2 regions of the Bombilactobacillus sp. ESL1094 genome follow, and region 2 is predicted to be linked to the other one. Evidence: predicted binding sites of a transcription regulator. Region 2 holds the regulator's gene; the other holds the start of a gene.
What was found. Region 2 encodes NrdR, which represses ribonucleotide reductase genes. Its sites were predicted from a motif close to ACACNATATATNGTGT; they were not measured.

Region 1: the regulator NrdR is predicted to act here: its motif matches at 1,706-1,721, upstream of nrdH (glutaredoxin-like protein NrdH).

What each region holds. Positions count from the first base shown of each region.
Region 1 covers NZ_JBYLUM010000001.1:719,045-722,469, forward strand. Annotated here, with positions in the region: gene AC3B5S_RS03700 (AAA family ATPase) at 1-235, opposite strand, end outside; gene AC3B5S_RS03705 (DUF2187 domain-containing protein) at 563-787, shown strand; gene AC3B5S_RS03710 (LVIS_2131 family protein) at 845-1,465, opposite strand; gene nrdH (glutaredoxin-like protein NrdH) at 1,884-2,117, shown strand; gene nrdI (class Ib ribonucleoside-diphosphate reductase assembly flavoprotein NrdI) at 2,117-2,494, shown strand; gene nrdE (class 1b ribonucleoside-diphosphate reductase subunit alpha) at 2,475-3,425, shown strand, end outside.
Region 2 covers NZ_JBYLUM010000001.1:1,500,568-1,503,992, reverse strand. Annotated here, with positions in the region: gene dnaI (primosomal protein DnaI) at 1-270, opposite strand, end outside; gene AC3B5S_RS07125 (DnaD domain protein) at 280-1,575, opposite strand; gene nrdR (transcriptional regulator NrdR) at 1,556-2,059, opposite strand; gene coaE (dephospho-CoA kinase) at 2,063-2,686, opposite strand; gene mutM (DNA-formamidopyrimidine glycosylase) at 2,659-3,425, opposite strand, start outside.

The DNA of each region.
Region 1 (3,425 bases), 780 kb from region 2:
CCTGGCGCGAAGAGCCATATTGATGGTGAGCATATGTAACTTGTTCTAGATAATCATTTAAGAGAAAACTCTGGGGCGTCTCAAAATAGTAATCCACCCCATTTTGCTCGTTAACGCGTTGCGGACGCGTCGTATGCGTTACAACACTCGGAATTTGGTATGCTTGCGTCAAATAATGACTGACGGTCGTCTTACCTACACCGCTCGCACCGGTAATAACAATAATCTTTTTCATTAATTTACTCCTTTTAAATTGTTCAATTAAAGAACCCAGGCCAAAAGTAAGCCTTACTTTTATCGTTCCAACTTCCAATTAACGACCGGATAATCCTTCTTTGGCAACTATCTGTGGTAAGATAGTACTTAAGAATTCTACCGACCAGGAATTCTGGTAGCTCTAACTTTTTAAGCTACTGTTGCTTGATAGTGCTCAACCTTTGGCGTACAATCTTTCCAAGAATTTTACCAAAATGGGAAAAACACCAAGCTTGGCGCACTATCAATGGTCTTCGCTTAAACTCAAAACCAACTCCACGTTTAATTAGTCCAGGAGGAACTACACATGAAAATTGCCAATATTAAAGTCGGCGACAAATTACAAGGTTCAGTCGAAGAAGATTTAGAAAAGCCCTTCGTTGGCACGGTTGAAAAGATCTATACCAATGCCGTTTTATTAGACATTGAAGACTTTGATCCACAAGATAGTGATAACGTCGTTGAACTGAACCATAAAATTGTGATTAATGCTCAAAATTTGAAAAAGCTGCCCAAAAAAGCAGCTAAATAAATAACCATAAGAAAAGTTCCTCAATTTGACTCATTCAATAGTCATTGAGGAACTTTTTTAATCCAATGTTTTAACAAAAGTGGTTCCAGGAATACGAATCAATGCATAATCCGTCGCTACATTACCGGCATGAACGCCTAAGCCGTTGCGCCAGTTATTCTTATAATGAGCCACCATCATCATCACATATGCTTGCTGATATTTTTGATCATAGCGTTTCGTATTTGGCCACGGATAGTTCTTCGCGTTTAAACTAGCTGATTGATTACCATCTAAAACTGAGGCATTATTGCCCGGAATACTGTACTTAGCTCCTTGGACCCAATAATTATAATACTTAACCGTTTTTTTATTGTCTGCTGACTTAACTTCTACATAATAACCTTGACCATTCTTGGTCTGCATCACTAGAGGTTTAACCGTATAGCTCAATTGAACGCGCTGTGTATCTTTCACATCAACTTTATCTAAAAAAGTCATATAAAACATAAAGCCCACTAACACAAAAGCGCCAATAAACTCACAAAAATCCCAGCAGACATTGCCTAATGAGTGGTGCTTGCGGTGCACGACAATCATTTTTAAATGACGGCGTCGAATATCAAAGATAATCACCGCTACCAAACAAAAAACAATTAACCACGCGCCAACCCCTAATAAATTCCAGTTTAATTGCATCCTGCTTTCTCCAAACTCCAGATAAATTTAATTAGATTTATTATAGCTCACTTTCACACTGACTGCACTGTCCAAGTCTAGTGAAAACCTTCCGACCTACGTAACTGTCATCAGCGTAATTGAAAAAAACTTAATAAAAAAATTACTTGACTTATGCAGCGAACAAATGTTTTTTATTTTTTTCTTACCCAAAATCCAAGCCTGGCAACCACACTATCATGTGGTTCGATTTCGAATCAAACACAATATATTGTATTTTGACTAGTAGGGTTTTATAATTGGGCTCAGTTATTCCGATCAAAAGTTCCGCAGCAACAACTGGTTAACTAATGCCAGTACAACTCAACTGTGAAACTTTTAATCGAAAATTGATCGGTGCGCACTACCGTGATTTTTTCATCATTAAGGAGGTTTTTTCATGAATCAATCAGTAAAGATTTTTACCAAAGATGGCTGTATGCAATGTAAAATGACCAAACGTTTTTTGAATGATCACCAAATTCAATTTGAAGAACATAACATTAATCAACAACCTCAGGCCTTAACTTACCTCAAACAGCAAGGATTTCAAAGCGTCCCCGTCGTAGTCACGAATAATCAGCCCCCGATCATTGGTTTTCGCCCGAGTGAATTGAAAGCACTGGTGCAATAATGCAAATTGCTTACTATACAATTACTGGTCAAACCCGCCGTTTTATTCAAAAAGTTAAGCTACCTGCTTACGAGATTAATGATGCTAATCCTTATCACGTCATGAACGGTCCGTACTTGTTAGCTGTGCCCGCTTATGATGACAATATGATGGATGCGGTCATTGACTTTTTAGGTTTTCAAAATAATGCCCAACAATTAGTCGGTGTCGTCGGCAGTGGTAATCGCAACTTCAATGAACTCTACATTCATACTGCCAAAGATATCGCTGCTGGCTTAGGTGTCCCCGTTGTTTTCGATTATGAATTTAACGGCACCGCGGCCGATGTTAAAAATTTCAGGAAAGTAGTGGAGCAACTTGAGTCTAAACAACATTGATATCGCTAAAGTTAATTACTTTAAACTAAATAACGAATTAAATATTCCGGTTAACGGACAGATCCCTTTAGATCGTGACCAAGCCGCACTCCAGGCTTTCTGGCAAGAAAATGTTCAACCTAATCTGAAAATGGAACCAGATATATTAAGCCAGTTACAAAAGTTAGTGCAAGCTGATTATTTAGAAGCAGCTTTTTTAAAGCAATACTCGCCAGCTTTTATTAAAGAACTTTACCAATATTTACTGCAACAACATTTTCAGTTTAAATCCTTTATGGCTGCTTACAAATTTTACAATCAGTATGCGTTAAAAACCAACGATGGTGCCTACTATCTAGAAAATTATGAACTCCGGGTGTTAAATAATGCTTTATATTTTGCAGACGGTGATGAGCAACTCGCACACCAATTAGCTGATGAAATGATTCATCAACGTTATCAGCCCGCCACGCCTTCGTTTTTAAATGCGGGTAAAAAGCGCCGCGGCGAGTTTGTTTCGTGCTTTTTAATCCAAATAACTGACGACATGAATTCCATCGGTCGTAACATCAACAGTGCATTACAATTGTCGCGTATTGGCGGCGGTGTGGGTATTACCTTGTCTAATTTGCGAGAAGCTGGCGCCCCCATCAAAGGGGTTGAAGGTGTTTCGAGCGGTGTTTTACCCGTGATGAAATTATTGGAAGATAGTTTTAGTTACAGTAATCAATTAGGGCAGCGTCAAGGAGCAGGAGCTGTTTATCTCAACGTTTTTCATCCCGATATTTTAGACTTTTTATCTGCTAAAAAAGAAAATGCGGACGAAAAAATCCGTGTCAAAACCCTCTCCTTAGGCATTATTGTCCCTGATAAATTTTATGAATTAGTGCGCCAAGACGCGCCAATGTATTTATTCAGTCCTTACAGTGTGGAACGTGAATACCACCAGCCC
Region 2 (3,425 bases):
AGCATAGGTAACTTGAATCATTTGATTCTTAAAAATCAGCCGCGGCTGATAACCCGCAGCAAATTCTTGCATATGGCTTTTAGCTTGCACAAATTCATAAATAGCATCCAAGCCTTGTTGTAAAATCGGCTGGGTGATTTGGTCTTTGTGTGCCGTTAAAAAGTGTTGCACATCCTCATCGCTTAACGCATTTCTTAATAAATCTTGATAATGATTTTGCCATTGGTGGCCTTTAATGATTTTGGCTAATGATTGCGATAACTTTTCCATTATCTAACCTCACTCAGAATGATCTTGTAACTGTCGCAATTGCCGTTGCATCTGCGCTAATTGTTCGGAATTAACCTGTTGACTTGGGGTTTTGGACCAATCAGTTCCGGACTCTTTTTTATTTGTGGTTGAACGTTTTTTCTTGGTTTGCTTTTGCGGAAAGTCCTGTAAATATTTAATTGCCTGTGGTGCGGTCTTAATTCCGTGCTGCACCCAATCATTAGCAATTTTTTCTACAAAACCTTGCGTTAAAGTAGGCGAATTATCCAAAACATAATTTACCAAAATGTTCACTACTTCTGCTGGTAAAACCATGCGTGCCTGTAATTTCCGCAAAATACTAGTTTCAGAACTACCCACAAAACCATTTTTTTGGTGCTTTTTATTAGCTAAAAACTCTGCCGGCGCTTGGTTCTGCGCGGCCTTGATTAATTTTTTTTGACTAGTGGATAAATTAGTCACCGGTGGCCTTTTAGCTGCGCTAGGCAAAGCTGCAGTCTTCAAATTAACCCGTTGTTCATATTGCTTTTGAATCAAGGACTTTAAACGACGCAAGTCAATTTGATCAGTTTGCACATTTAGCGTTTGCCCAATTGCCTGCGCTAATTCAACTTCGGATAAGCCATAGAAAGTATGCAAATTAAATAACTCTGACTGATTTTGATCAATTTGCTGGGGCGCAACGTGGTATGAACGCACAGTAATCTTTAAGAAATCCCAATCAAAAGTCGCTAATTCCGTCGGTCGATAATTGGGCTGATTAACAGTAGAAAGTTGAGCATCAGACTCAACTTTGGCATCTACTACTTTGTGAGACAGGTGAAATACTTCCAAAAAACTTTTCGTAATTTCTTTGGCTTGGTCTAAATTGCGGAGTTGAGGATGATACTTTTTAAATAACTGTTGAAAATCGGGTTGACCAATTTTTTCTTGTAAATAAGTGGTTAAAATACTATCTTGAAAAAAATTAGCACCTGCTAGTGGCCTTTGCAATTGATAGATTAAATAATCACCCCAACTATCTTTACTTTGAAAAGTCTGCAGTAAAGCGACGGCTTCTAATTTAATCCGCGCTTGATAAAAATGCTGGCTATCAAGATCCAATAAATTTAAAAGTTGAGAATGCGCTTTGCGCTGGGAAACTAAGGGGACTTGATGCTGCCACAATAACTGATACAAGCTCAAAGCATCACTCCCAATAATGGGTTGATATAAGTCAATTAAAACCTGATAATCCAATTGTGTGAGCGTACTACTACCAATTACCCAATAGCCCCACAGTGGATCAATCATCGCTTGCGTCATCGTCAGTTGTCTCGCTTTCTGCCTGATTTTTTTGAGCTAACATCATTTCTTGTACTTCCTGCATCAAACCGTTAATATCCTTAAACTGACGATAAACGCTGGCAAAGCGGATATAAGCAATATCATCGACACCGGCTAATTCTTGCATCACAAATTCACCAATTTGGCGCGAATTGATTTCACTTTCACCCGTTGCTTGGATCTTAGCTTCGACTTTACTAACTAATTGATTCATCGCCTCTAAAGTCACTGGTCTTTTTTCAGCGGCACGCACAATGCCCCGTAAAATTTTTTCACGACTAAATTCTTCACGATTACCATTCTTTTTGATGACCAAAACGGGAGTATGCTCAATCCGCTCAAAAGTTGTAAACCGATATCCACAATTTTCACATTCACGGCGCCGACGAATCACCCGGCCTTCGTCACTCGGGCGACTATCAATAACCCGAGAAGAATTTTTTTGACACTGAGGACAAATCATAATTTACTCCTTAATTACTTGTTGTAAAAACTGGTCAACTTGTTGCTGTAAGTGCTGCCAATCACCAGTATTATCAAGAACAAAATCGGCTAATTGACATTTTTGTTGAAGTGGTAATTGGCTTTTTATTCTACTACATGCTTGTTGAACTGTTAAATGATTTCTTTCTTGTAAACGTTGTAATTGAACTTGCTGGGTTACATAAACCACTAAAACTTGATCCACAATTTGCTCATAATGTTGTTCGAATAAAAGTGGAATTTCAAAAAAAACAGTTTGCGAAGTTGCTTGTGCTTGTTGAATTTGTCGCACCAATTCTTGACGAATTGCTGGTTGCACAATTTGATTTAAGCAATCCAATTGTTTCGCATCGGCAAAGACGATTTGCCCCAAAGCAGAGCGATTCAACTGCCCATCGGCAGTTAAAACCTGAGTTCCAAACTGTTGGACCACTTTTTTAAAAGCTGGCGTTTTGGTATCCAAGATTTGGTGAGCAATGTGGTCAGCATCAATCACTAAAAAGCCCGCTTGATTAAGTAATTGACGGACACTTGTTTTGCCACTCGCGATACCACCGGTAATTCCAATCGCACGCCCCATTAGTTCAACCGTTGACAATGCGGGCAATAATGTGTCCCTCGGCCCGCCACGCGAATTTTTTCAATTACCGTGCCACAACGTTGGCAGGGTTGGCCTTCTTGATCATAGACTTTTAATTGTAATTGAAATTGGCCCTTTTGACCGGTGGCATCAACATAACTGCGAATCGTGGTTCCGCCAGCGGCAATGGCGGTTTGAATTTCATCCGCAATGGCCGGATATAATGCCTGTAATTGTTCGTCAGTTAATTGATTGGCTGGTTGCTCGGGATGAATTTTAGCCATCCATAAAACTTCATCGACATAAATATTACCTAAGCCTGAAACTACTTGCTGATCCAGTAACACAGCTTTAATATTTTTCTTTTTACGCTGTAAACCGCTAACCAATGAATCATAGGTATACTGCGGCGTTAAGGGTTCCGGACCTAGTTTAGCAATTCCTTTAGTGGTTAACTCATCAGTTCGGGGCACAACTTCCATGCGCCCAAATTTGCGAACATCACGATAACCTAAATACTGGCCATTGGCTAGCTCAAAAATAATATGCACATGCTTATCAAAATCACTTTTTTGATCCCGAACTTGATATTTACCTTCCATTCGTAAATGACTAATCATTGTCAAATCATTATCAAAATGAAATAGTAAATACTTAGCACGGCGCCCCACATCGGTAATCGTCGCTCCAATCAAATCTTTCTTAAATTCTGGTAAGGGATTGACGATAATTTTCGGATACAGCACCTCAATATTAACAATCTTTT